DNA from 2 places in the Streptomyces sp. NPDC019531 genome. Region 1 is predicted to be linked to the other one. Evidence: riboswitches for the same ligand, from Rfam matches in the RefSeq annotation. Region 1 holds a riboswitch; the other holds the start of a gene.
What was found. A riboswitch is a leader RNA that binds a small molecule or an ion and turns the genes downstream of it on or off. The one in region 1 is predicted to bind glycine.
Positions count from the first base shown of each region.

Region 1 (14,228 bases):
ACCGTCCGCGGTGAGGTCCTTCACAACCGCTACCGCGTCCTGACCCTGGAGTCCTCCTCCATCCCGAACGCCCTGGCGGCCCTGCTGCTCCACGTCCGCGACACGACCCACTGCACCCCGCACATCTACTTCGAGTGGACCGAGGGCAACCCCTTCCGCAACTTCCTGCGCTTCTTCCTCTTCGGCCAGGGCGAGGTCGCCCCGGTCACCCGCGAGGTCCTGCGTGAGGCCGAACCGGACCGCACCAGGCGCCCGCGCGTGCACACCGGCTGAGAGCCCGGCACCAGGACCGCGTCAGGATTCCGTCGTACGGCCGTCAGAACGGCGTCACCGACGGACTCACCCCGCCCTACGGTCACCCCGTGCGACCGATTGCCCCGCGCCCGGCCGTCGGCCGTGGCTGGCGCGGCAGCGCACGGTTCACGACGGGCTGTGCGGCCCCGCCGAAGGCACGCTCCGCCGGCGAACGGACGCCGTACGACAACTCGGCCACCGCATCGACGACGAGACCGCACGATCACCTCTCACCGCGTCGTGGATCGCCCAGGGGGCCCCGCGACGCCGAACAGCCCCGCTGCTCGATTCGGGCCCCATCTCCTGCCCCGACCACGCTCCTGCCAGCCAGGCCGACGGGGCGCACAAGGCGAAGCAAACCACCACATACACCACCCAACCCCGTCCAACCTCTACGGTTGATGACCATGACCCTGAGCATCCGCAACCAGCTCCCCGGCACCGTCACCACCGTCACCCCGGGCGAGGCCATGGCAACGGTCAAGATCCGCCTCGACGGCGGCCAGGACCTCACGGCCGCGATCACCCTCGAAGCCGTCGAGGAACTCGGCCTCACTCAAGGCTCCCCCGTACGTGCCCTCGTGAAGTCCACGGAGGTCTCCCTCGCCACCGCCCCGGTCCACGGCGTGTCCATCCGCAACCAGCTCCCCGGCACGGTCACTTCCCTGGCCACCGGCGCCGCGATGGCCTCCGTCAAGATCGCCGTCGACGGAGGCGAAATCACCTCCGCGATCACCAAGGACGCCGCGACCGACCTCGGCCTCACCGCAGGCACCACGGTCGTCGCCCTCATCAAGTCGACCGAGGTCTCACTGGCGACGGCATAAGGGGCCTTGCCACAGCCCAACGGAAGAGGGCCCCGCCGAAACGGGGCCCTCATCACCTCACATCAGTCCTCGTACGCGTCCAACGGCGGGCACGAGCAGACCAGATTCCGGTCACCGAAGGCCTGGTCGATCCGCCGCACCGGCGGCCAGTACTTGTCCGCGACCGACACCCCGGCCGGGAAGACCGCCTCCTCACGCGTGTACGCGTGCTCCCACGCACCGCCCAGCGCGCCGGCGGTGTGCGGCGCGTTGCGCAGCGGGTTGTCGTCGGCGGCCCACTCGCCCGAACCGACCTTCTCGATCTCCTCGCGAATGGCGATCATTGCCTCGCAGAACCGATCCAGCTCGCCCAGGTCCTCGGACTCGGTCGGCTCGATCATCAGCGTCCCGGCCACCGGGAACGACATGGTCGGCGCATGGAAGCCGTAGTCGATGAGCCGCTTGGCCACGTCGTCGACGCTCACCCCGGTCGCCTTGGTCAGCGGCCGAAGATCGATGATGCACTCGTGCGCGACCAGCCCGCCGGGCCCGGTGTAGAGCACGGGGTAGTGCGGCTCAAGGCGCTTGGCGATGTAGTTGGCGGAGAGCACCGCCACCTGCGTGGCCCGCTTCAGCCCCTCACCACCCATGAGCCGCACATATGCCCACGAGATCGGCAGGATGCCCGCGGAACCCCAGGGCGCGGCCGAGATCGGCCCGACGCCCGTCTCGGGGCCCGCCGCGGGCTGCATCGGGTGGTTGGGCAGATACGGCGCCAGGTGCGCCCGCACCCCCACCGGACCGACGCCCGGCCCACCGCCGCCGTGCGGGATGCAGAAGGTCTTGTGCAGGTTCAGGTGCGAGACGTCACCGCCGAAGTGCCCCGGCTTGGCCAGCCCCACCAGCGCGTTGAGGTTGGCCCCGTCGACATACACCTGCCCGCCGGCCTCGTGCACCTGCGCACAGATGTCGGCGACGTGCTCCTCGAACACCCCGTGTGTCGAGGGGTACGTGATCATCAGCACGGACAGCTCGTCACGGTACTGCTCGATCTTCGCCCGCAGGTCCTCGATGTCGATCTCCCCGTCGTCTGCGGTCTTCACGACGACGACCTTCATCCCGGCCATGACCGCACTCGCGGCGTTCGTCCCGTGCGCGGACGACGGGATCAGACACACGGTCCGCTGCTCGTCACCGTTGGCCCGGTGATATCCGCGTACGGCGAGCAGCCCGGCCAGCTCGCCCTGCGAACCGGCGTTCGGCTGCAGCGACACATTGTCGTACCCGGTGACCTCGGCGAGCTGCTCCTCCAGCTCCCGGATCAGCGTCAGATAGCCCTGCGCCTGCTCGGCGGGCGCGAAGGGATGCAGCTGCCCGAACTCCGGCCAGGTGACCGGCTCCATCTCCGTGGTCGCGTTGAGCTTCATGGTGCAGGAGCCCAGCGGGATCATGCCGCGGTCGAGCGCGTAGTCGCGGTCGGCCAGCCTGCGCAGGTAACGCAGCATCGCGGTCTCGGAGCGGTACTGGTGGAAGACGGGGTGGGCGAGGAAGTCGTCGTCGCGCAGCAGAGCGTCCGGCAGCGCCTCCTCGGTGGCGGCGTCCAGCGTCTCGATGTCGGCCTCCACTCCGAACGCGTTCCACACGGCGACGAGCTGGGCCCGCCCGGTGGTCTCGTCACAGGCGATGGAGACGTGGTCGGCGTCGACGAGATGCAGGTTCACGCCGTTCTGCCGTGCCGCGGAGACGACCTCGGCGGCCTTGGCGGGCACGCGCACGGTGAGCGTGTCGAAATACGAACCGTGCACGACATCGGCCCCACCGGCCCGGAGCCCCGCCGCAAGGATGGTGGCGTACCGGTGCGTCCGCCGGGCGATGCCCTTGAGCCCCTCGGGCCCGTGGTAGACGGCGTACATCCCGGCCATGACCGCGAGCAGCACCTGGGCGGTGCAGATGTTGCTGGTCGCCTTCTCCCGGCGGATGTGCTGCTCACGTGTCTGCAGCGCGAGCCGGTACGCCCTGTTCCCGTCGGCGTCCACGGACACACCCACGAGCCGCCCGGGCAGGCTCCTCGCGAACTTCTCGTGCACGGCCATGTATCCGGCGTGCGGCCCACCGAACCCCATGGGCACCCCGAACCGCTGGGTGGTCCCGACCGCGATATCCGCCCCGAGCTCACCCGGCGACTTCAGCAGCGCCAGCGCGAGCAGGTCGGCGGCGACGGTCACGAGCGCGCCGAGCTCATGAGCCCGGTCGACGACGGCCTTGATGTCGCGTACGGCCCCGGAGGCGCCGGGATACTGGACGAGCACGCCGTTGATCTCCCGCTCGGCGATCTCGGCCGGGATGCCGTCGCTGAGGTCGGCGACCACGACCTCGACGCCGGCCGGCTCGGCACGCGTCTCGATCACGGCGATGGTCTGCGGCAGCGCGTCCGCGTCGACGAGGAAGATCCCCTTCTTGTTCTTCCCCATACGCCGGGACAGGGCCACGGCCTCGGCCGCAGCGGTCCCCTCATCGAGCAGCGAAGCACCGGAGGTGGGCAACCCGGTGAGCTCGGCGACCATGGTCTGGAAGTTGAGCAGAGCCTCCAGCCGCCCCTGTGAGATCTCCGGCTGATACGGCGTGTATGCCGTGTACCAGGCCGGGTTCTCCATCACATTGCGCAGGATGACGGGCGGCGTGAAAGTCCCGTGGTAACCGAGCCCGATCATGGAATCGAGCACCTGGTTCCGGTCGGCCAGCGACCGCAGCTCGGCCAGCACCTCGGCCTCGGTGCGCGCACCGGGCAGCTCCAGCGCATCGGCGTTCTTGATCACATCCGGCACCGCGGCGGCTGTCAGCTCGTCCAGCGAGCCGTACCCGACCTGGGCGAGCATCTTGGCCCGAGCCTCGTGGTCAGGACCGATATGACGCTGCTCGAAGGGGATTCCCTGTTCGAGCTCGGAAAGCGGAATGCGATGGGCGGTCATTGCGGAGGCCTCCTGGTCTGACACGACCTTCGAGGGATACCCCGGCGCGGGTATCCCGACGGCCTCCCCCTCTGTCATCTCAACCTGAGAGCTTCACCAGGCAGCCCGAGGGCCGCCGGCTTTCACCGTCGGTGAGAGCGGAAGCCGTCGACACCCGCCCTGCTTTCCAGAGTGACCTCGTCCGTGCGGTACGTGAGCCTGAGAGATTCTGGGGAGGATTTGCTCCTTCGGCGCCTCCGATGCTGTCTGGAGGACTCTCCCGCACGGGATCAACAGCCGCCTGCAAGCCTACCAGCGAGGTCGCCGCACGAGTCTTCGAGTGGCCGCCCACCCCAATGTGCTCTTTCGTAGGGGTTACGACTGCTTCGGATGAGTTGCGAGCAAGTGGAGGGCCCGTGCAGACCGACCTCGATCCGCGCAACCTGATCGGCCGCAAGGCGTTCGACCGCAACGGCACCAAGATCGGCACCATCGACGAGATCTACCTGGACGACGCGACCGGCGTGCCGGAGTGGGCGGCCATACGTACCGGACTCTTCTCCCGGGACGCCTTCGTCCCCCTGGAGCCCAGCGAACTGCTCGATGGCGCCCTGCACGTCCCCTTCGACCGCGCCCTCATCAAGGACGCCCCCGACTTCGGCGTGGGCCGCCACCTCTCCCCCGACCAGGAGATCCAGCTCTACCACCACTACGGCCTCGACACGGCCCCACCACCCCCACTCCTCCCGGACCGAGACTTCGGCAACCTGGCAGGCACGGAGGAGGAAGCGGAGGCCTGACAGAACAGATACGACACCGGTGACCGGCCCCCCCCCAGTCACCCGTCGGCCGCCGACAGCGCTCAGCCCTCACAGGGGCCACCCGCACCCGGCAACGAATCCATCACGGGTGGTGCGGGCGGGAATCCAAAACCTCAACCAACGGCAACGGCTCAGCCGGCTCCAACGCAGGGTCCTCGACAAGAAACGTCCGCACCCGCCCCGGCCCGGAATCCGGCGTCTCGAACCGCACAGTCACCCGCCCCACCCCACTCCCCTGCACCCACCCGTGCCCGTACTCGGCATGCCGCACATCGTGCCCGGTGACCCACCGCCGCTCGACAGCCACTTCCCGCTCGTCGACGCCAGCGTCATCGGCCTCCTCCTGCACGGCATGATCCAGCCCCTCCCCCATGGCCTGGGCGAACAAGTCCTCCTGAGTGAAGTCGGCAAGCCCGCTCACCCCCACCCCCAGCAGCCGCACACCCCCCGTCGAGTCCACCCCGTCCAGCAACCGCAACGCGGCCTCCCGCACCACCGCGGGATCATCCGTGGGCCCCCGCAAGGTCTCGGACCGCGTCAAGGTCGAGAAGTCGTACCGCCGCACCTTCAGCACGATGGTCCGCCCCGACAACCCGGCCCCCCGCAACCTCCGCACACACCGGTCCGCCAGCCGCTGCACCTCAAGACCCACCCGAACCCGGTCATGGATGTCCACGTCGTACGTGTCCTCCACCGACACCGACTTCGTCTCCCGCTCCGCCACCACCGCCCGCTCGTCCCTCGCCAGCGCCATGGCGTACAGCCCATGCCCGTGCGCCTTCCCCAGCAGCCGTACGAGCTCGTCCTCCCCCGCCTCGACGATCTCGTCGACCGTATGGATCCCCGCCCGCCGCAGATGGTCCCCGGTGGCCGGCCCCACCCCCGGCAGCGTCCGCACCGACATCGGCCCGAGCAGCGCCCGCTCGGTCCCCGGCTCGATCACCACCAGCCCGTCCGGCTTGGCCTGCTCGGAGGCGATCTTCGCGAGCATTTTGGAGGCGGCGAGCCCCACGGATCCCGTCAGCCCCGTCACGGTCCGTATGTCGGCGCGCAGCTTCTCCCCCGCCAGCCGCGCGGAGACCTCGTCCCAGGCCGCTTCCCCGGCCTCCAGATCCACGAACGCCTCGTCCAGGCTCAGTGGCTCCACCAGCGGCGACAGCTCCCGCAGCAGCGCCATCACCTGTTCGCTGATCGACCGGTAGAACCCGAAGCGCGGCACGAGATACGCGGCATTCGGCGCGAGCCGCCGCGCCTGGGCCATGGGCATCGCGGAATTCACCCCGAACACCCGCGCTTCGTACGACGCGGTGGCCACCACACCCCGCGGCCCCAGCCCTCCCACGACCACGGCCTTCCCGCGCAGACTCGGCTTGGACGCCTGCTCCGCCGAGGCGAAGAAGGCATCCATGTCGAGATGCAGGATCGTGGGCGCGTTTCTCACATGTCCGATGCTGCCCTACGCCACTGACAATGCCCCCGCCCCGAAGAGCGGGGCAGGTCTCAGACCGCCCGGTTGCGCCGCCGCGCCAGTTCGTCCGCGGGGTTGGACCCGACGAGCGTCTCCCCGGTGTCGACGCGCTCCCCGTGCAGCTGCGAGAGTGCGCTCTCGACGTCCCGCCACACGACACCCACAGCGATCCCGAAGACCCCCTGGCCACCCTGGAGCAGTGCGTGGACCTCGTCGGGCGAGGTGCACTCGTAGACCGTGGCGCCGTCGCTCATGAGCGTCATCCGCTCCAGGTCCTTGAAGCCCCGCTCCCGCAGGTGCTGGACCGTGGTGCGGATGTTCTGAAGCGACACGCCGGTGTCGAGGAACCTCTTGACGATCTTCAGGACGACGACGTCCCGGAAGCTGTAGAGCCGCTGCGATCCGGACCCGTAGGCGGGCCGCACGCTCGGCTCGACGAGGCCGGTACGCGCCCAGTAGTCGAGTTGCCGGTAGGTGATGCCGGCCGCCGCGCACGCCGTAGGGCCGCGATAGCCGATCTGCTCGGACGCCATGGACGTCGCCCCTCCGCTGCTCGGCACGGCCGCCGGTCGCTGCGGAGCGTGATCGGCCGCGCTGCCCTGAAACGGGCTGCCGTGAAGCGGGTACGGACCGCCAGCCCCGAGACTCCGTCCGGGGGCACCCCCAGCCGTACCGTCGCCGCTGCTTCTCACGCCGACCTCCGTCCTTGACCTGCCTTCTCGACGGTAGGCAGTCACCAGGGGTGCGTCAACGATCGCCACACTCGGCACGCCGAGTGATAATCACCCTAGGAGTGGTTTCCCGTACCCAACCGCGGGGAAAGGCTAGCCGAATGCCCTCGTAGCGGGCCGCAGGACGCTCTCAGTCGCCGGTGGCAAATGCCAGCATTTCAGTGACGACCGGACACGGCCGACCCGTCACGGACCACTGATCCGCCGGATCGGCCGCAGCTTTCTCACTGACTGCTGGTGCCAAAGTCCTCGGGGGAGATCTGGTCGAGGAACTCGCGGAACTTCTCCACTTCGTCCTCCTGCTCGTCCGGAATCGCGATACCGGCGTCGTCGAGCACTCCGTCGCTGCCGTAGATCGGCGTCCCGGTGCGCAGGGCCAGCGCTATGGCGTCGGACGGCCGCGCGCTCACCTCGACCCCGCTGGCGAACACCAGCTCCGCGTAGAAGACGCCCTCACGCAGATCCGTGATGCGCACTTCGGTGAGCTCCTGGCCGACCGCCTCCAGCACGTCCTTGAACAGGTCGTGGGTCAGAGGTCGTGCGGGGGCCATGCCCTGCTGCGCGAAGGCGATCGCAGTCGCCTCCCCCGGCCCGATCCAGATGGGGAGGTAGCGGTCGCCTCCCACTTCACGCAGGAGCACGATCGGTTGGTTGGAGGGCATTTCGACCCGGACACCTACGACATCGAGCTCGTTCACACAGCAACCCTAGGCCGTGCCCGGGACGTTTGGGTAGTCGGGCCGGAAACGGGTGACAGTTCCTGCACCTGGCGCCCTCAGGGCAGCCGTACACCGAGCGCGGTCTGCACAAGGGCCGCGTGCAGCTTCACCGTGAGCCCCGCCAGTTCCTTCGTACGAGCTTCCGCGTGGGCGCGGGTCTGCGGGTTGCGGTGGCGCTTCAGCGGGGCAACCACCTGGTCCACGAGCCCTGCCTCACGGTCGGCGGCGGCTTTCATCGCCCGCAGATGCCGAGGCTCGATCCCGAACCGTCCGAGCTCGACGACGAGCGCGGCCACGGTGACGGCCTCGGCGTCGTAGGCCCCGTCCGGGAGCGGGGTGACGAGCCCGTACGACTCCCATTCCGCCAGCTCTTTCTCGCCGATCTCGGCGGCGGCGAGCAGCTCGTCCCGCCCGATCCGCACCGCGGTGGGCCCCTCAGGCACCTCCAGGACCGTTTCTCCGTCCCGCTGGCGGCCCACGGTGGGCAGCGCGGCGGCCTCGCCCCGCTCCATGGCGTCCAGATGCTCGCGGATCACCTTGAGCGGCAGATAGTGGTCCCGCTGCATCCTCAGGACATGTCCGAGGCGCTCCACGTCCCGCTCACTGAACTTGCGATAGCCGGAGGGGGTCCGCTGCGGCTCGATGAGCCCCTCGGACTCCAGGAAACGGATCTTGGAGATCGTCACTTCGGGGAACTCGTCGCGCAGCACGTTCAGTACCGTGCCGATGCTCATCAGCCCACTGTCCGTGGCGGCGGTGCCGTGTCCGGCACCGCCGCTCGGTGTTTGAAGCATGGACCTTCCCTGGGAGGGTCAGTAGCCCCGCTGGCTCGCGTAGAACACCAGTCGGTACTTGCCGATCTGCACCTCGTCGCCGTTGCTCAGAGCGACCGAGTCGATCCGCTCGCGGTTGACGTACGTGCCATTGAGACTGCCCACGTCGGACACCGTGAACGAGCCGTCCTGGCCGCGACGGAACTCCACATGCCGACGGGAGACGGTGACGTCGTCGAGGAAGATGTCGCTCTGCGGGTGACGGCCGGCCGTGGTCAGCTCGCCGTCCAGCAGAAAGCGGCTGCCCGAGTTCGGCCCACGGCGCACGACCAGGAGCGCGGAACCCAGCGGGAGCGCGTCGACGGCCGCCTGCGCCTCCGGGGACAGTGCCGGCATCTGCGTCTGACCGGTGACCTCGGCGTCGTAGGCCTCGAGTCCGGAGATGGAGATGGTGGAGGTCGTCTCCGAGGGGCGCTCGGGCACGGCACCGGCCCGCAGCGGGGCGCCGCAGTTGGAGCAGAAGCGGCTGTTCTCCGCGTTGCGGTTACCGCACCTCGTACACACCAGGGCCGACATAGGGGAAAACCCTCCACCCGTACTTGAGGTTGACGGCTGCCCGAAACCTATGCCGCCGGACTGGGCAGGGTCAACAGACGGCGCGCCCTGACCTCCGGAAATGTCGCCCTCCGGACCGCCGACCTGGTCGCGGAACAGCGGGCGCTGACCCTCGGCGTCGGGCTGTGCGCGATGGCGGGCGGTGGCATTTTCGCTGCCCTCTCGCGCGCTCCTGCCGAACAACTTCTGAAACAACTTCACGGGCGATTCCCCTTGACCGAAACAGACCCGCCCGTGGGGCAGGACGAACCCTGATTGAACACACCGGTCGACCCGGACATCCTCACAACGTCCGTTTCCACCAGACAGTTTCCACCACGCACCACCCATTCGGTGCGCCGACCCCCCGCAACCTCATGCCCTGGCCGGACGCCCGCCATGCACCCCCGGTTCACTGGGAGGACGACCGAGCGTAGTCAGGCCGCTTCGCCGCTCGCAAGGCGTCCACGACGATCTTGTTCGACCGCCCGACGGTAACGGTGGCCTGCTCCTTCTCAAGAGTCTGCACCACGCCTCCAGGAATGTTGAGCGCCGGTTCGAGGTCCTGCGGATTGCCGATGACCTTGAAACGAAACGGGGCGGTGATCTTGTTCCCGTCGACACTCACACTCTTGTCCGAGTCCGACAGATAGGTGTTGGCGACGACCCGTACGCCGTTCACCTGGATCGCCTCCGCACCAGCGGCACGCAGCTCCTGGATCGCGTCGAGCAGCATGTCCGCCTCGACCGTCCCCTTGGTGTCCTCGATCGTCATCGTGATGCCCGGGCCCTGCGCGGCCACCGTGCCCGCGAGGATGCCGAGTTGCCGCTCCTTCTCCACCGTCTGCTTACGGGCCTCTTCAGCCTGGTCGGAGCTGTTCTCCAGTTCGTCCCGCTGCTTCTCAAGACCCTGCTTCTCGTCTTCAAGACGCTGAGTACGGTCGTCCAGTTCATCAAGGATGCGTACGAGATCTTCCTGCCTCGCCCCGCGCAGCGCGCTGTCACTGTCGCTGTTCGACGCCACCTGAACGGCGAGGCCGAATCCGAGGCCGAACAGCAGTACCGCGACGATGAGTTGGGCCCGGGTCATCCGCGGCGGCCACAGCCCGTCCACCAGCCTCTGACGGCCGGTCAGCCCGGGTTGGGGCTCCGGGGCCACCGTCTCCTCGGGAGGGGCTGCCGGGAGTTCCTCGGGCAGCTCCTTGCGCAACCTGTTGCCGGGTGTCTCTTCCTGCTCGTTCATCGGCCTCACGCCCGGAAGACGTGCCGGCGGATCGCCGCGGCGTTCGAGAAGATGCGGATCCCGAGCACGACGACGACACCGGTCGACAACTGGGCGCCCACGCCCAACTTGTCACCCAGGAACACGATCAGCGCGGCCACGACCACATTGGACAGGAACGACACGACGAAGACCTTGTCGTCGAAGATGCCGTCGAGCATGGCGCGCAGACCACCGAAGACGGCGTCGAGCGCCGCCACCACGGCGATCGGCAGATAAGGCTCGACGACGGCCGGAACCTCAGGCCGGACCAACAGGCCGGCCACGACTCCCACGACGAGGCCCAGTACGGCGATCACGATGTGCCCTTCTCAGTTCTCGGCTCTGCTGTACGTACGATCACACTCGGTGCGGCCGGCAGCCGGAGGTCGTCCTCCACGGAGATGGCGGTCCTGATGCCGTAGTTCTCCTGCAGGGCGTGCAGATACAGTCCGTCGGCACTGTTCTGGAACCTGGTGCTCAGCCGCTGCCCGTCCCCCACCGCAAGCACCGTATAGGGCGGAACCAGCGGCTTGTTGTCGACCAGTATGGCGTCACCCGCGGCCCTGATCGCCGACAGCGCGGTCAGCCGCTGTCCGTTGACGGAGACGGCTTCGGCGCCCGACTCCCACAACCCGTTGACGACCCGCTGCATGTCGCGGTCGCGTACCCGCCCGGTGTCGGAGAACCCCGACGTCTCACGCGGGTTTCCGTCGCCGCCCGTGCTCGCTTCCTTGGCGTCGTTCACGACGAGTTTCACACCGGGGCCATGCACTTCCACGGCGCCCGACAAAATGCCCACGAGATCGGCCTGACCACTGTCCCCGCTCTGTTTGAGCGCCTCACGTTGCCGCGTGCTCACGTCGTCACGCAGCTTGTCGACGCTCTCCTCCAGCTTGTCCGCCGTGTCGCTCTCACGGTCGATACGGTCGATGAGCTCTTCGCGCTCCTTGGCCACGACCGGGGCCGCCACCCGCGCCTGTGCCGCCCCTACGGTCACCACCAGAGCGGCGAGCACCAGGCCGACGGCCAGACCGAGCTTCGCCCGCAGCGTCTTGGGCAGTCCGCTGCCGCTGGCGGCCTCCTTGCGGGCCGCCGCCTCGGCGTAGCCGTCGTCGAGGCTGTGGTCCATGACGTTGGTGAGCAGCGACATGGAGGCGTCCGGGCGCGAGGGGCGCGTGGGGGTGCTCCGAACGGGGGGCTGCTGCGGCATGCCGCACATCGTCGCACGTCGCGGCCCCTACCTCCGAATGGCCCCATCGGCGTGCCGGACAGGCCCCCCCTGGGGACACATGTCCGGCACGCGCGCGTGCGCGGCTCAGCGGCCGGCGCTGTCCACGACCGCCGACCACTCGTCCAGCAAGGCCTGCGCGGACGCGTCGTCAGGCCCCTCGGCCCACAGGTGGGTGACCGCCTCCGCCGGGTCCGGCAACACCATCACCCACCGCCCGTCGGTCTCCACGACCCGGACACCATCCGTTGTGTCGACAAAGCGATCGCCCGCCGCCTCCACGACCCGCCGCATGACCAGGCCCTTCACGGCCCACGGCGTGGCGAGATCCCGCTTGAGAACATGCGCCCGCGGAATCCGTGCGTCGATCTGGCTGAGCGTGAGCTGCGTCCGCGCCACCAGCCCGATCAGCCGTACGAACGCCGCCGCACCGTCGAAGACACTGCTGAACTCCGGGACGATGAAAGCACCCTTGCCGTCGCCGCCGAAGATCGTCGAGTCGTCACGTCCGACCCGGGTGAGATCGTCCGGCGAAGTGGTCGTCCACTCCACCTGCGTCCCGTGGTAGGCGGCCACCTGCTCGGCGATCCGCGTAGTGGTCACCGGCAACGCCACACGTCCGCTGCGCCGCTCCGCGGCCACCAGGTCCAGCATGACGAGCAGCGCGCGGTCGTCTTCGATGATCCGCCCCTTCTCGTCCACCAGGGAGAGCCGCTCGCCCACCGGGTCGAACCGCACACCGAAGGCGGCCCGCGCGGACGCCACGATCTCTCCCAGCCGCACCATCCCCGACCTACGCGCATCCGCCGTCTCGGTCGGCCTGGACTCGTCGAGCCCCGGATTGATGGTCAGCGAATCCACGCCGAGCTTTCCGAGCAGGCTGGGCAGGACAAGCCCCGCACTACCGTTCGACGCGTCTACGACGACCTTGAGCCCGGACTCGGAAATCCCTGTCGTGTCGACGTTCCGCAGCAGCGAACCGGTGTACGAGTCGAAGACACTCGCCGGGAAGTACAGGTCCCCGATCTCACCGGGGAACGCGCGCCGGTACTCCTGCCGGGCGAACACCCGGTCCAGCTTCCGCTGGCTGCCCTGGGAAAGGTCCGCACCCCGCCCGTCGAAGAACATGATGTCCACGGAGTCCGGCACCCCGGGCGTGGTCCGGATCATGATCCCACCGGCGCTGCCCCGCGCGGTCTGCTGACGGGCCACGGGCAGCGGTACGTTCTCCAGGTCGCGTACGTCGATGGCACTGGCCTGGAGAGCGGAGATGACCGCCCGCTTGAGCGCCCGCGCGCCACGGGAGTGGTCGCGAGCGGTGGTGACGGTCGAGCCCTTCTTGAGGGTCGTCGCGTAGGCGCCGGCCAGCCGCACCGCGAGTTCTGGCGTGATCTCGACGTTGAGGATGCCGGACACCCCTCGGGCGCCGAAGAGATGCGCCTGGCCCCTGGACTCCCAGATCACCGAGGTGTTGACGAAGGCGCCGGCCTCGATGGTCTTGAACGGGTAGACCCGCACATTCCCCTGAATAATCGATTCCTCGCCGACAAGGCACTCGTCACCGATGACCGCACCGTCCTCGATACGAGCCGCCCGCATGATGTCGGTGTTCTTCCCGACGACACAACCGCGCAGATTGCTCTGCTGCCCGACATACACGTTGTCGTGCACGACGGCCTTGTGCAGGAAGGCCCCGCTCTTCACGACCACGTTCGAGCCGACGACGGTGTGCTCACGGATCTCGGCCCCGGCTTCGACCTTCGCATAGTCCCCGATGTACAGCGGACCGCGGAGAACAGCATCCGGATGTACTTCGGCCCCCTCTGCCACCCACACGCCCGGGGAAAGTTCGAAGCCGTCGATCTCGACGTCGACCTTGCCTTCAAGGACGTCGGCCTGCGCCTTCACATAGCTCTCGTGGGTGCCTACGTCTTCCCAGTAGCCCTCCGCGACATAGCCGTAGATCGGCTTGCCTTCCTTCATCAGCTGCGGAAAGACATCGCCGGACCAGTCCACGGGCACGTCGGGCTCGACGTAGTCGAAGACCTCGGGCTCCATCACGTAGATGCCCGTGTTCACGGTGTCCGAGAAGACCTGACCCCAGGTCGGCTTCTCCAGGAAGCGCTCGACCTTGCCTTCCTCGTCGACGATGGTGATGCCGAATTCGAGCGGATTGGGTACACGGGTCAGACAGACGGTGACCAGTGCGCCCTTCTCCTTGTGGAAGTTGATGAGCTCGGTGAGGTCGAAGTCGGTCAGGGCATCACCGGAGATGACAAGGAAAGCATCGTCCTTCAACGCCTCTTCGGCGTTCTTGACGCTTCCGGCGGTACCGAGTGGCTTCTCCTCGTTGGCATAGGAGAGCTCCATTCCAAGCTCTTCACCGTCACCGAAGTAGTTCTTGACCAGTGAGGCCAGGAACTGCACAGTGACGACGGTCTCGTTGAGCCCATGCCTTTTGAGCAGCCTCAGCACATGCTCCATGATCGGCCGGTTTGCCACCGGCAGGAGCGGCTTGGGCATGCTTGAGGTCATTGGACGAAGGCGTGTGCCTTCGCCTCCGGCCATCACGACGGCCTTCA
Region 1 covers NZ_JBJDQL010000011.1:197,973-212,200, forward strand. The annotation lists gene ACI2L1_RS16675 (APC family permease) at 1-273, shown strand, start outside; gene ACI2L1_RS16680 (molybdopterin-binding protein) at 702-1,121, shown strand; gene gcvP (aminomethyl-transferring glycine dehydrogenase) at 1,184-4,069, opposite strand; glycine riboswitch at 4,246-4,341, opposite strand; gene ACI2L1_RS16690 (PRC-barrel domain-containing protein) at 4,465-4,848, shown strand; gene ACI2L1_RS16695 (DNA polymerase IV) at 4,952-6,310, opposite strand; gene ACI2L1_RS16700 (MerR family transcriptional regulator) at 6,370-7,029, opposite strand; gene ACI2L1_RS16705 (bifunctional nuclease family protein) at 7,293-7,766, opposite strand; gene ACI2L1_RS16710 (MerR family transcriptional regulator) at 7,844-8,581, opposite strand; gene ACI2L1_RS16715 (FHA domain-containing protein) at 8,600-9,505, opposite strand; gene ACI2L1_RS16720 (DUF881 domain-containing protein) at 9,567-10,397, opposite strand; gene ACI2L1_RS16725 (small basic family protein) at 10,403-10,735, opposite strand; gene ACI2L1_RS16730 (DUF881 domain-containing protein) at 10,732-11,628, opposite strand; gene ACI2L1_RS16735 (sugar phosphate nucleotidyltransferase) at 11,734-14,228, opposite strand, start outside.

Region 2 (14,228 bases), on a different contig from region 1:
CCGCTGGCGCTCCTTGAACTCCTCGCCCGCCGCGACCTTGAAGGACACCGCCTTCGCCGCGATCACGTGCTCCAGGGGACCGCCCTGGAAGCCCGGGAAGACGGAGGAGTTCAGCTTCTTCGCGAACTCCTGCTTGGCGAGGATGATCCCGCCGCGCGGGCCGCCCAGCGTCTTGTGGGTGGTGGAGGTGACCACGTCCGCGTACTCGACCGGGTTCGGGTGCAGCCCCGCCGCCACCAGACCGGCGAAGTGCGCCATGTCGACCCACAGATACGCCTCGACCTCGTCGGCGATCCGGCGGAACTCCGCGAAGTCCAGCTGCCGCGGGTAGGCGGACCAGCCCGCGATGATCACCTTGGGCCGGTGCTCCTTGGCGAGCTTCTCCAGCTCGGCCATGTCGACCAGACCGGTCGCGGAGTCCACGTGATAGGCGACGACCTCGAACTGCTTGCCGGAGAAGTTCAGCCGCATCCCATGGGTCAGGTGACCGCCGTGCGCGAGGTCGAGCCCGAGGATGGTGTCGCCGGGCTGGGCCAGCGCGAACAGCGCGGCCTGGTTGGCGGAGGCGCCCGAGTGCGGCTGCACGTTGGCGTACTCGGCGCCGAACAGCTCCTTGAGCCGGTCGATCGCGATCTGCTCGGCCACGTCGACGTGCTCACAGCCGCCGTAGTAGCGGCGACCCGGGTAGCCCTCGGCGTACTTGTTGGTCAGGACCGAGCCCTGCGCCTCCATGACCGCGAGGGGGGCGAAGTTCTCCGAGGCGATCATTTCGAGGGTGGACTGCTGCCGCTCCAGCTCGGCGTCGACCGCGGCGGCGATCTCCGGGTCGAGCTCGTGCAGGGGCGTGTTCAGTGCGGACATCAGGTGTACGACTCCTCAGCCGGCGGAAAAGGCGGTGTACTCGTCGGCGGAGAGCAGGTCGGCCGGCTCCTCCGCGACGCGTACCTTGAACAGCCAGCCGCCCTCGAACGGGGCGGAGTTCACCAGCGCCGGGTCGCTCACGACGTCCTCGTTGACCTCGGTGACCTCACCGGAGACAGGGGAGTAGAGGTCGCTGACCGACTTGGTCGACTCCAGCTCGCCGCAGGTCTCGCCCGCGGACACCGCGGCACCGACCTCCGGGAGCTGGACGAAGACCACATCGCCGAGCGCGTTGGCCGCGTGCTCCGTGATGCCGACCGTCGAGACGCCGTCCTCGGCGCCCGACAGCCACTCGTGCTCCTTGCTGTAACGCAGCTGCTGGGGGTTGCTCATGGCCTGAATTCTCCTGTACGCGAGGGAGTGCTGATGAAGGGGGGACTGCGGAAGGCATGCGTGAGCAGCGACTATGTGCTCAGCATCACCTGCGGCGGTTACTTCTGACGCTTGTAGAACGGCAGCGCCACGACCTCGTACGGCTCGTGGGTGCCCCGGATGTCGACACCGACCCCGGCCGTGCCCGGCGCCGCGTGGGCTGCGTCGACGTACGCCATGGCGATCGGCCTGCCCAGGGTGGGGGAGGGGGCCCCGGAGGTGACCTCGCCGATCACCTCGCCGTCCGCGACGACCGCGTACCCGGCACGCGGGACCCGGCGACCCTCGGCGACGAGGCCGACGAGCACGCGCGGCTCGTGGTTCGCGTTCTCCGCGGCCTCACGCAGGGCCGCGCGGCCCACGAAGTCACCTTCCTTCTCGAACTTCACCACCCGCCCGAGGCCCGCGTCGAAGGGGGTGAGGGAGGCCGACAGCTCGTGCCCGTACAGCGGCATGCCCGCCTCCAGGCGCAGCGTGTCCCGGCAGGACAGCCCGCAGGGGACGAGCCCGACGCCCTCGCCCGCCTTGGTCAGCGCCTGCCACAGCTCGACCGCGTGCTCCGGCTTCACGAACAGCTCGAAGCCGTCCTCGCCGGTGTACCCGGTGCGCGCGATCAGCGCGGGAACCCCGGCGACCGTGCCCGGCAGCCCGGCGTAGTACTTGAGCCCGTCGAGATCGGCGTCGGTCAGGGAGGCGAGGATTCCCGGGGACTCCGGCCCCTGTACGGCGATCAGCGCGTACGCGTCCCGGTCGTCCCGCACCTCGGCGTCGAAGCCGGCGGCACGCTCGGTCAGGGCGTCCAGCACGACCTGGGCGTTGGAGGCGTTGGCGACCACCATGTAGGCGGTGTCGTCCAGCCGGTAGACGATCAGGTCGTCGAGAATGCCGCCGTCGGCCCGGCAGATCATGGTGTAGCGGGCGCGGCCCGTCTTCACGCCCCCGATGTTCCCGACCAGGGCGTAGTCCAGCAGAGCGGCGGCCTGAGGCCCGCTCACGGTGATCTCCCCCATGTGGGAGAGGTCGAAGAGGCCGGCCTTCGTTCGTACCGCGGTGTGTTCGTCGCGCTCGGAGCCGTACCGCAGGGGCATGTCCCAGCCGGCGAAGTCGGTCATCGTCGCACCGAGCGAGCGATGCAGGGCATCCAGGGCGGTGTGACGGGGTTCAGAACTGCTCATCGGACGGTCGTCTCCAAGGATCCCAGGACATGGGTGTGACGGGCGAGGTAGTCCTCCCCATCTGTCATCGGGACCTGAGAGGTTCGCCATGAGGAACATGGCTTGCACCTTGGGTGGGGCGGCCACGAAGGGCGGCCCGCTTTTCAGATGTGCCTCGCCCGCGCGGTAACGGGGCCTGAGAGATTCAAGGGAGGGACTTGCTCCTTCGGCGCCCGGGTACATGTACCCGGGACTCTCCCGCGCGGATTCAAACGGCCGGTATGCAGTTGGCGCGGACATCATTGCACGCATCGCGAGTGAGCGGCAGGGCCGCATCGGGCCCCTGCCTTTGTGACCGGCTTGTGGCAGGACGATCACGAAAACCGGAGGCACATCGCATTACCTTCTCTTTACGCTCAGTGGGGAGGGAAATCCTGACCCCGGAGGAGGACGATGACGGTGAACAGGACCACGGCGTACGCGACGACCTCGGGCATCGCGCTGCCCGAGCAGCCCGCGGCCCCGGCCGTCGAGGCCTGTGGCGCGCGTCCGGTCGTCCGCGACCTGCGCGACCGCGCGGGACACAGTCCGCACGCCCTGCTCTTCGGCCCCGAGGACGTCGTCGTCATCACCGGCTTGCCCGGCAGCGGCAAGTCCACCCTGATGAAGCGCGCGGTCAAGGGCGCGAGGATCGACTCCCAGGACACCCGCGACCGCTGGGACGGGAGGCTGCCACGCTTCCTGCCGTACGCCGTCTACCGCCCCCTGGTCCGGTTCGCGCACTACGCCGGGCTGCGCCGCGCCCTGCGGTCGGGCGAGGGAGTCGTCGTGCACGACTGCGGAACCCAGGCCTGGGTGCGCGGCTGGCTGGCCCGCGAGGCCCGGCGCCGGGGCGGCGCCCTGCACCTGCTGCTGCTCGACGTCACGGCGGACACCGCCCTTGAGGGCCAGCGCGAGCGCGGCCGGGGCGTCTCGCGGTACGCCTTCCTGCGGCACCGGGCCGCGGCCTCCCGGCTGATCCGGTCCGTGGAGCGGGGCGACCTGCCCGAGGGATGCGGCTCGGCGGTGCTGATCGACCGGGACGCGGCGGACGTGCTGCGGCGGATCGGGTTCACGGGCTGAGCCACGCATCGCCCGCACCCGCTAGCCTTTCAGCCACATCAGTGGTTCACAGCAGGCGGTCAGACAGATGGACTTCCCGGCGGATCTTCCCGCGGACTTCCCGGCACAGTCGGCACACCCCCATTCGCATGGCGGATGGCCGGGCAACGAACTGGAGGAGGTGCTCTCGGCCTCCCTCGGCATGCCCTCGGCCGGCGGCCGCATCATCGAGGTGCTCGGCCGCAGTTTCGTATGGATCCCCCTGCCGAACGGCGGCGGCCCGCACAGCGGCCCCCTCGACCTGCCCACACTGGAGATCGGGGGCCAGGCGTTCGTCCCGGTCTTCAGCTCCGAGGAGCAGTTCCGTCAGGTCGTCGGCGGCCATCTGTCGTACACCATCGCCCCCGCGGTGGAGTTCGCCCGCGGCCTGCCCCCGCACGTGGGCATCGCCGTGAACCCCGACGGAGTGGTCGGCGTTCCGCTGCCCCCTGCCGCGGTGGCCGACCTCTGCCGCGTGGGCCGCACTCCGCTTGACGGTCCCAACACCGGCGGTCGGGTCAAGCTCTACGAGCCGGACTGGCAGGACGACCCGGTCGACTTCCTGGCCGCCGCCTCGGCCGAGTTCGCGGCGACGGGCGTGGTCCTGACGGCCCGCCGCTGCCTGGCCGCCATCGAGACGGCCGACCCGGTGATGTTCGTGGGCGTGGAACTCTCCCAGTGGGAGGGGGACTTGCGCACCCTGCCGATGGACGCCCTGGGCCGGGCCCTGCACCAGACCCCGGTCCAATGGCCGGTCAACCTGGTCCTGTTGGACGTGGCGGACGACCCGGTGGGCCACTGGATGCGCGAACAGGTACGGCCCTTCTATACACGGGGCTAGTCGCCCCAGCTGTCCGGGGGCGCGGGGCTGTGCCGATATGCGGCTCCGCCGCGGGGCGCGATCAACCCCCACGACCCGCACTCGCCGACGACGCACAGGTCCCGAGCTCGTGGGCGCTTAAGCTGGTTTCATACTCGGGGCAACTTCCAAGAAGGGCGATACGACGTGAGCGCCAGCGGCACCACGACCGGCCAGGTCGAGCACATGCTGCGCCAGGTGACCCCCGGGCGCTACGACGCCTACGAGGCACTGCTGCGCGCCCTCGCGACCCCGAACTCCGGCCAGATCTGGATGCTCCTGTGGCACGGCCAGGCCGGCTCCCCGGACGCCCAGTACGGAAACATGGAGGTCGAGGGCTACGGATACGCCCCCTGTGTGACGTCGGCTCAGGAGCTGAGCGCCAGCGGCTGGAACCGCTCCTACGAAGTGGTCGACGGCATCGACGTGGCCCGCACCCTCTACCCCGACCACTACGGCCTCTGGCTCAACCCGCACGCCCCCGGCGGCGGCGTCGGCATCCCCTGGCTCGACCTGCGCCGCATCGCCACCGGTTTGGAGCGCCAGCCCGCGGGGCCGCTGCGGCTGGAGGAGCCCGGTATCGAGATCCCGCAGTTCTACGCCCTGCTCGTGCAGAACGCCCACCGCACCCCGGCGGTCCGTTCACTGCGCCGTGCCTGGGTGCAGCCGGCGCTCGGGGCGCCGTATCTCGCCATCGGTCTGGACGTGTACGACACCAGTCCCTCGGCCGTGGACTCGGTGCGCGCGATGATGCAGCAGTCCATCGGCGTGGTTCCGGACGGCCTGCCCGTGTCGACGGTGGCGATGTCCGACGAGTACGACCCGGTGGCGCTGTGGATGCGCGCCGGTGCCCGTCCGTTCTACGACCGTGAGGCCCACGCGGCCCCCGCCCAGGCCCCGGCGGCCGGGTACGGCTACCCGCCGGTCCGCGGTGGTTACTGAGCGTCATGACCCCCATGTGGACGCCGTTACGTAACACCCACATTTCTTCGCGCGTAGATAGCGGCGAATCGCTCCGAAGATGGTTGATTATGCCGTTCTGTCCAAACTGTTCCGCGTCCGAGAGGCGTTACCCGGTGTTCGGATAACGGAATCCCCAGTACTGCATCACGGTTGCGCATACTTTCGTCGCCAGGCCTGGCGGGTGATCGCGACGACGTTGAAGACTCCCCAGTCAGACAGGGAATCGAACGATCCCTGATCGAACGCAAGTCGACAAAGCCGTAATCCACGGCAGGTGTAGGCCGGTCACCACCGGCGAGAGGGGTCGGGTCACTGTGACCGCACCGATCGAGACCACCGGGGCGCAGGCCGAGGCGCAGCCGGAGGCTGTCCTCGCCGGAGTCGGCAAGGGGCAGATCGAGGGCCGTTCCCTGGGGCAGATCGCCTGGTCCCGTTTCAAGAGGGACAAGGTGGCGGTCGCCGGCGGTGTCATCGTCATCCTGCTGATCCTGATCGCGGTGCTGTCCCGTCCCATCCAGGCCCTCTTCGGACTGGACCCGAACGCCTTGAACCAGGATCTGATCGACCCCAACACCTCGCTGCCCAAGGGCGGCTGGGGCGGCATGAGCTGGGACCACCCGCTCGGCGTGGAGCCCAAGTTCGGCCGCGACATCGCCACCCGCATCCTGGAAGGCTCCTGGGTCTCGCTGGTCGTGGCCTTCGGTGCCACGATCCTGTCCAACACGATCGGCGCGGTCCTCGGCGTGGTCGCCGGCTACTACGGCGGCCGGGTCGACACGATCATCAGCCGGCTGATGGACACCTTCCTGGCGTTCCCGCTGCTGCTGTTCGCCATCGCCATCTCGGCCACCCTGCAGGGCGGTGCCTTCGGCCTTGAGGGCCTGCCGCTGCACATCAGCGTGCTGATCTTCATCATCGGCTTCTTCAACTGGCCCTACCTGGGCCGCATCGTGCGCGGGCAGACCCTGGCCCTGCGCGAGCGGGAGTTCGTCGACGCCTCACGGGGGATGGGGGCCAAGGGGCCGTACATCCTCTTCCGTGAGCTGCTGCCGAACCTCGTCGGCCCGATCATCGTCTACTCGACGCTGCTCATCCCGACCAACATCCTCTTCGAGGCGTCCCTCAGTTTCCTCGGCGTCGGCATCCAGCCTCCGCAGGCGTCCTGGGGCGGCATGATCAACCAGGCGGTCGACTACTACCAGGTCGACCCCCAGTTCATGATCGTGCCTGGTCTGGCCATCTTCGTGACCGTCCTGGCGTTCAACCTGCTCGGCGACGGTCTCCGCGACGCTCTCGACCCGCGCAGTCGCTGACCCGCGGCCGCGGTGAGAGTCCACAAGATTTCCGACAATTGAAGGGGAAGCAGACCATCATGCGAAGGTCAGCGCTGGCCGCAGTGGCGGCTATCGGCAGTGCGAGCCTGTTGCTCTCGGCTTGCAGCAAAGCCGATGACAACGGTGGAGACGAAAACAAGTCGGCTGGGGCCAACGCAGCGACCAAGGGTGTCGTCAACGCCTCCACCCAGAAGGGTGGGACGGTCACGTACGAGTACTCCGACGTCCCGGACTCCTTCGACCCCGGCAACACGTACTACGCCTACATGTACAACCTCAGCCGGCTGTACGCCCGCCCGCTGATGACCTTCGCGCCCGGTCCGGGCGAGGAGGGCAACAAGCTGGTCCCGGACCTCGCCGAGAGCGCCGGCCAGCCGAGCGACGGCGGCAAGACCTGGACGTACAAGATCCGTTCCGGCCTGAAGTACCAGGACGGCACCGCGATCACCTCGAAGGACGTCAAGTACGCCGTCGAGCGCTCGAACTTCGCGCGTGACGTGCTCTCCCTCGGCCCGAACTACTTCCAGCAGTTCCTCGAGGGCGGCAAGGAGTACAAGGGCCCCTACAAGGACAAGAGCGCCGAGGGCCTGAAGTCCATCGAGACGCCGGACGACAACACGATCGTCTTCAAGCTCAACCGCGCCTTCCAGGAGTTCGACTACCTGGTCGCGACGCCGCAGACGGCTCCGGTGCCGCAGGCCAAGGACACCGGCGTCGACTACGTCAAGAGCATCGTGTCCTCGGGCTCGTACAAGTTCCAGAGCTACAAGGAGGGCCAGCAGGCCGTCCTCGTCCGCAACGACAACTGGGACGCGAAGACGGACCCGCTGCGCAAGCAGTACCCGGACAAGATCGTCGTCAAGCTGAAGGTCAACGCCGAGACGATCGACCAGGACGTCCAGGCCGGTGACGCGATCGACCTCGGTGGTACCGGTGTCCAGGCCGCGACCCAGGCCAAGGTCGTCAACGACGCCAACCTGAAGGCCAACACGGACAACACCTACGGTGGCCGTCTGGTCTACATGGCGATCAACACCCAGGTCGCGCCGTTCGACAACGTCGCGTGCCGCAAGGCCGTCCAGTACGCCATCGACAAGGTCTCCGTGCAGACCGCCGAGGGCGGCCCCATCCGCGGTGACATCGCCACCACCGTCCTGCCGCCGGACATCCCGGGCTACCAGAAGGCGGACGTCTACGCGACCACCGGCAACAAGGGCGACACGGCCAAGGCCAAGGAGCAGCTGCAGGCCTGCGGCAAGTCGACCATCAGCACCAACATCTCGGCCCGCAGCGACCGCCCGCAGGAGATCGACGCGGCCACCGCGATCATCGCCTCGCTGAAGAAGGTCGGCATCAACGCCAGCCTGAAGCAGTACCCGTCGGGCAAGTACTTCACCGACTACGCCGGTGTGCCCACCTTCGACAAGAAGCAGAACATCGGTCTGCACATGATGCAGTGGGGTGCCGACTGGCCCTCCGGCTACGGCTTCCTGCAGCAGATCCTGCACGGTGACGCGATCGGTGCCTCCGGCAACACCAACCTCTCGTACCTGAACGACAAGCAGATCAACGAGATGCTGGAGAAGGCCATCGCCACCGAGGACGACACGGCGCGCAACGCCCTGTACGCCCAGATCGACAAGCGTGCGATGGACCTGTCGGCGCTGGTCCCGCTGACCTACTTCAAGGTCCTGCTGTACCGCCCGACCGGCTTCACCAACCTGGTGTCCACGGCGGCCTTCAGCGGTCAGTACGACTACCTCAACATCGGCACGACCAAGAAGTAGCCCCGGAAGGCAGGTGAAGGCATTGGTGCCCGTGGGCTTCGCGGCCCACGGGCACCAGCGCCGGTCCCCGTGATCTCGTACATCCTCCGTCGGACGTTCGCGGCAGTGATCCTGCTGTTGGTCGTCACCGCGGTCACCTTCGCGATCTTCTTCCTGCTGCCACGGATGGCCGGCCAGACCGCCGACCAGCTCGCGCAGCAGTACCTGGGCAAGAGCCCGACGAAGGCGGACATCCTCGCGGTCAAGCAGAACCTGGGTCTGGACGACCCCCTGTACCTCCAGTACTGGCACTTCATCAAGGGTGTCGTGTCCGGGGCCACCTACAACCTGGGTCCCACGACCGCGCACTGCGACGCGCCGTGCTTCGGCTACTCCTTCAAGACCCACGAGGCGGTCTGGCCGCAGCTCACCTCGCGCATCCCGGTGACCGCGTCGCTGGCCCTCGGTGCCGCCGTGCTGTGGCTGGTCTCGGGTGTCGTGATCGGTGTGATCTCCGCGCTCAGGCCGGGCAGCTTCTTCGACCGCAGCTTCATGGGCGTCGCGCTCGCCGGTGTCTCGCTGCCCATGTTCTTCACGGGCAACCTGGCGCTGCTGCTCTTCACCTACCAGTGGCCGATCTTCGGCCGCACCTATGTGCCGTTCACCGAGAACCCGGCCCAGTGGGCCAACACGCTCTTCCCGGCCTGGTGCTCGCTGGCACTGCTGTACTCCGCCATCTACGCGCGGCTGACCCGTTCGGGCATGCTGGAGACGATGAACGAGGACTTCATCCGCACGGCCCGCGCCAAGGGCCTGCGGGAGCGCAACGTCGTGGCCCGGCACGGGCTGCGCGCCGCGCTGACCCCGATCATCACCGTCTTCGGCATGGACCTGGGTCTGCTGCTCGGCGGCGCCGTGATCACCGAGACGGTGTTCTCGCTGCCCGGCATCGGCCAGTACGCGGTGCAGGGCATCACCGACAACGACCTGCCCCCGATCCTCGGCGTCACCCTGCTGGCCGCCATCTTCGTCGTAGTCGCAAATCTCCTGGTGGACCTGTTGTACGCCGCCGCCGACCCGCGGGTGAGGCTCTCGTGACCGAACTCTCCAAGACCGGTGCCGCCCTGGGCGAGCCGGCACCGGGGAACGCCCCCGACGCCTTCCTCGCGGTCCGCGACCTCAAGGTGCACTTCCCGACCGACGACGGCCTGGTCAAGTCCGTCGACGGGCTCAGCTTCCAGGTGGAGAAGGGCAAGACCCTCTGCATCGTCGGCGAGTCCGGCTCCGGCAAGTCCGTCACCTCGCTGGCCATCATGGGTCTGCACCGGCTCGGGGCGCGTGGCAAGAACGTCCAGATGTCCGGCGAGATCTGGCTGGACGGCAAGGAACTGGTCTCCGCCGACCCGGACGAGGTGCGCCGGCTGCGCGGCCGCGAGATGGCGATGATCTTCCAGGACCCGCTGTCCGCGATGCACCCGTACTACACGATCGGCAACCAGATCGTGGAGGCGTACCGGGTCCACCAAGACGTCAACAAGAAGGTCGCGCGCAAGCGGGCCATCGAGATGCTCGACCGGGTCGGCATCCCCGAGCCCGACAAGCGCGTCGACGGCTACCCGCACGAGTTCTCCGGCGGTATGCGCCAGCGCGCGATGATCGCCATGGCGCTGGTCAACAACCCCGAGCTGCTCATCGCGGACGAGCCGACGACCGCCCTCGACGTCACCGTCCAGGCGCAGATCCTCGACCTGATCCGGGACCTGCAGAAGGAGTTCGGCTCCGCGGTCGTCCTCATCACCCACGACCTGGGTGTGGTCGCCGAGATCGCCGACGACGTCCTGGTGATGTACGGCGGCCGGTGCGTGGAGCGCGGTTCGGTGGACGACGTCTTCGAGCGGCCGCAGCACCCGTACACCTGGGGCCTGCTCGGCTCGATGCCACGCATCGACCGGGAGACCTCCGAGCGGCTCATCCCCGTCAAGGGCCAGCCGCCGAGCCTCATCAACGTCCCCTCGGGCTGCGCCTTCCACCCCCGCTGTCCGTACGCGGACATCCCCAAGGGCGATGTCACCCGTACCGTGCGCCCGGAACTCCAGCAGGTCGGCGGCGGGCACTACTCCGCGTGCCACCTCTCGCCGGAGGACCGCACGCGGATCTGGACCGAAGAGATTGCGCCGAAGCTGTGAGTGACGCCGAAGCTGTGAGTGAGACGAAGAAAGCCGCCGACTCCGAGGTGCTGCTCAAGGTCGAGGGCCTCAAGAAGCACTTCCCGATCCGCAAGGGCGTCCTTCAGCGCCAGGTCGGCGCGGTCAAGGCGGTCGACGGCATCGACTTCGAGGTGCGCAAGGGCGAGACCCTGGGCGTGGTCGGTGAGTCGGGCTGCGGCAAGTCGACCATGGGGCGGGTCATCACCCGGCTCCAGGAGCCGACCGGCGGCTCGATCCACTTCGAGGGCCAGGACATCACACGGCTGAACTCGGCCGGGATGCGCCCGCTGCGGCGGGACATCCAGATGATCTTCCAGGATCCGTACGGGTCCCTGAACCCCCGGCACACCATCGGCGGGATCGTCTCGGCGCCGTTCCGGCTGCAGGGCGTGGAGCCCGAGGGCGGGGTGAAGAGGGAGGTCCAGCGTCTGCTGGAGCTGGTGGGTCTCAGCCCCGAGCACTTCAACCGCTACCCGCACGAGTTCTCCGGTGGCCAGCGTCAGCGCATCGGCATCGCGCGCGCACTGGCCCTGAAGCCGAAGCTGGTGGTGGCCGACGAGCCGGTCTCGGCCCTCGACGTGTCGATCCAGGCGCAGGTCGTGAACCTGATGGACGACCTCCAGAACGAGCTGGGCCTGACGTACGTGATCATCGCGCACGACCTGTCCGTGGTGCGCCATGTCTCGGACCGTATCGCGGTGATGTACCTCGGCAAGATCGTCGAACTCGCCGACCGCACCTCGCTGTACGAGGCGCCGATGCACCCGTACACCAAGGCCCTGATGTCGGCCGTGCCGGTCCCCGACCCGAAGCGCCGGGGTGCCAAGTCCGAGCGCATCCTCCTGCGCGGCGACGTCCCGTCCCCGATCTCCCCGCCGTCCGGCTGCCGCTTCCACACGCGGTGCTGGAAGGCGACGGAGATCTGCAAGACGACGGAACCCCAGCTGATCGAGCTGCGCCCCGGCCAGCGCGTGGCCTGCCACCACCCGGAGAACTTCGAGGACCAGGCTCCGCAGGACACCGTGCTCCTGTCGGTGGCCAAGGAAGCGGCCTCGCTGGTCGCCGTGCCGGAGAGCGAGGTCGCGGAGGAGCTCGAGACTCCCGGGGTCAAGACCACGAAGACGGGCCCGGGCACCAAAACCACGGACGAGTCGGCCAACTCAGGGGCGCGGGGCGGTGTTGAATCTGCGGCTACCGCCGCGGGGGCGCGACCAGCCCCCACTGACCCGCAGCCGAACGAAGAACCGGAAGACGACCGTCAGGAGTCAACCGACAAGTAACGCATGACAAGTTGGCAAAGTCATGCACATGCCCGAACGGGAGAGCGCAGAGTCGTCCCTGTCCGACTTATCGGCAGACGCGCGAAAGGGACGACACATGAGACTCTCCCGTTCAGCACGTTTAGGGGCCATCGCCACGGCGGTGGCCTCTTTCTGTGTCATCGCCGCCGCCCCGGCCCCGAAACCCGGCGCCCCCGGCATCGGCGACTCCTACTTCCCCCTCCTCGGCAACGGCGGCTACGACGCCCGCCACTACACCCTCGACGTGGCGTACAACCCCGACACCGACCGCCTGGACGGCCGTACGACACTCACCGCCCGCGCCACCCAGAACCTCTCGTCCTTCGACCTTGATCTCCAGAAACTGGAGGTCACCAAGGTCGAAGTCAACGGCAGACGGGCCCAGTTCACGCGCGACGGCGACGAGATCCGCATCACCCCGCGCCAATCCCTCCGCAAGAACCAGGACTTCACCGTCGCCGTCACCTACGGCGGCATCCCGCAACCCCTCGGCGGCCCCATCGTCTTCGGCTCCGACTACGGCTGGATGAAGACCACCGACGGCGTCTTCGTCGCCTGTGAACCCAACGCCGCCTCCACCTGGTTCCCGTCCAGCGACCACCCCTCCGACAAGGCCACCTACGACATCCGCATCAAGACCCCCGCGGGCCTGACCGCGGTCTCCAACGGCCGGCTCGTGTCGACGTACGACAAGGGCGGCTCCACGTACACCCACTGGCGCGAGAAGAAGCCGATGGCGACCTATCTCGCGACCGCCACCATCGGGAAGTTCGACGTGAAGACCGGCACCACGCCCGGCGGCACGCCGATCTACGTCGCCATCGACCCGGTCCTCGCGAACAGCAACAACGTCGACGTGTACGGCGTCACCGCCGAGGCCACCGACTACTGGTCGCAGGTGTTCGGGCCGTACCCCTTCGAGGAGACCGGCGCGATCGTCGACGACATGCCGCAGGCCGGGTTCTCGCTGGAGGTGCAGACGAAACCGGTCTACTCGGCCGTCCGCAACGAGACCACGATCGTGCACGAGCTGGCGCACCAGTGGTTCGGCGACAGCGTATCCGTCGCGCACTGGAAGGACATCTGGCTCAACGAGGGCTTCGCCACGTACAGCCAGTGGTTGTGGGCCGAGCACAAGGGCACCCGCAGCGCCCACGACTCCTTCCTCGCGGGCTATGACGCCCGGCCCGCCGACAACGCCTTCTGGCAGACGGTCGTCGGCGACCCGCAGCGCGACACGATGTTCGCGTCCGCGGTCTACCAGCGGGGCGCGATGACCCTCCAGGTGCTGCGCGAGCGGATCGGCGACACGGCGTTCTTCAAGCTGCTGCCCACCTGGACGAAGCTGCACCGCTACGGCAATGCCGACACCGCCGACTTCATCCGCCTCGCGGAGAAGATCTCCGGACAGCAGCTGGACGACCTGTTCCAGACCTGGCTGTTCACGACGGGCAAGCCCGCCCTGTAGCAGGCCCTGCGCAAGAATGCGGTGTGCTCCAGCAACTGTTCAGCCCCTCCGTCCAGCACACGCTCGACCTCGTCGGCATCTTCGTGTTCGCCATCTCCGGCGCGCTGCTGGCCGTCCGCAAGAACTTCGACGTCTTCGGCATCGCCGTGCTCGCCGAGGTCACCGCGCTGGGCGGAGGGCTGTTCCGGGACCTGATCATCGGCGCGGTGCCGCCCGCCGCCTTCACGGACCTGGGCTACTTCATCACCCCACTGCTCGCCGCCCTGCTGGTCTTCTTCCTCCACCCGCACGTGGAGCGCATCCAGGTGGGCGTGAACGTCTTCGACGCGGCGGGCCTCGGCCTGTTCTGCGTCGCCGGGACAACCAAGGCGTACGAGTACGGGCTCGGCCTCACCCAGTCGGCGACGCTCGGTCTCGCCACCGCCGTCGGCGGCGGTGTGCTCAGGGACGTACTCGCCAACGAGGTGCCGTCACTGCTGCGCTGGGACCGCGACCTGTACGCGGTCCCAGCGATCGTCGGCGCCACCATGGCCGTCCTCTGCATCCGCTACGACGTCCTCACCCCGCTGACCAGCGGGCTCGCGGCCCTCACCGCTTTCCTACTGCGGCTGCTCGCGATGCGGTTCCACTGGCGAGCTCCGCGGGCTTGGAACCGCCGCTCGACGGTGCGTGAGGAGTAGCGCCCGCCCGGCCGTGCAGCAGCCCCATCTCCTCGGTCAGCCAGGTGAAGGCCGGGACCACCT
Region 2 covers NZ_JBJDQL010000002.1:244,812-259,039, forward strand. The annotation lists gene glyA (serine hydroxymethyltransferase) at 1-861, opposite strand, end outside; gene gcvH (glycine cleavage system protein GcvH) at 877-1,254, opposite strand; gene gcvT (glycine cleavage system aminomethyltransferase GcvT) at 1,353-2,468, opposite strand; glycine riboswitch at 2,622-2,718, opposite strand; gene ACI2L1_RS03270 (AAA family ATPase) at 2,901-3,569, shown strand; gene ACI2L1_RS03275 (enhanced serine sensitivity protein SseB) at 3,637-4,428, shown strand; gene ACI2L1_RS03280 (enhanced serine sensitivity protein SseB C-terminal domain-containing protein) at 4,594-5,388, shown strand; gene ACI2L1_RS03285 (ABC transporter permease) at 5,724-6,722, shown strand; gene ACI2L1_RS03290 (ABC transporter substrate-binding protein) at 6,782-8,530, shown strand; gene ACI2L1_RS03295 (ABC transporter permease) at 8,600-9,607, shown strand; gene ACI2L1_RS03300 (ABC transporter ATP-binding protein) at 9,604-10,695, shown strand; gene ACI2L1_RS03305 (ABC transporter ATP-binding protein) at 10,710-11,996, shown strand; gene ACI2L1_RS03310 (M1 family metallopeptidase) at 12,094-13,485, shown strand; gene ACI2L1_RS03315 (trimeric intracellular cation channel family protein) at 13,509-14,165, shown strand; gene ACI2L1_RS03320 (alpha/beta hydrolase) at 14,074-14,228, opposite strand, start outside.
Region 2: linked by a shared signal. The riboswitch ahead of gcvT (glycine cleavage system aminomethyltransferase GcvT) and the one ahead of gcvP (aminomethyl-transferring glycine dehydrogenase) in region 1 are both predicted to bind glycine.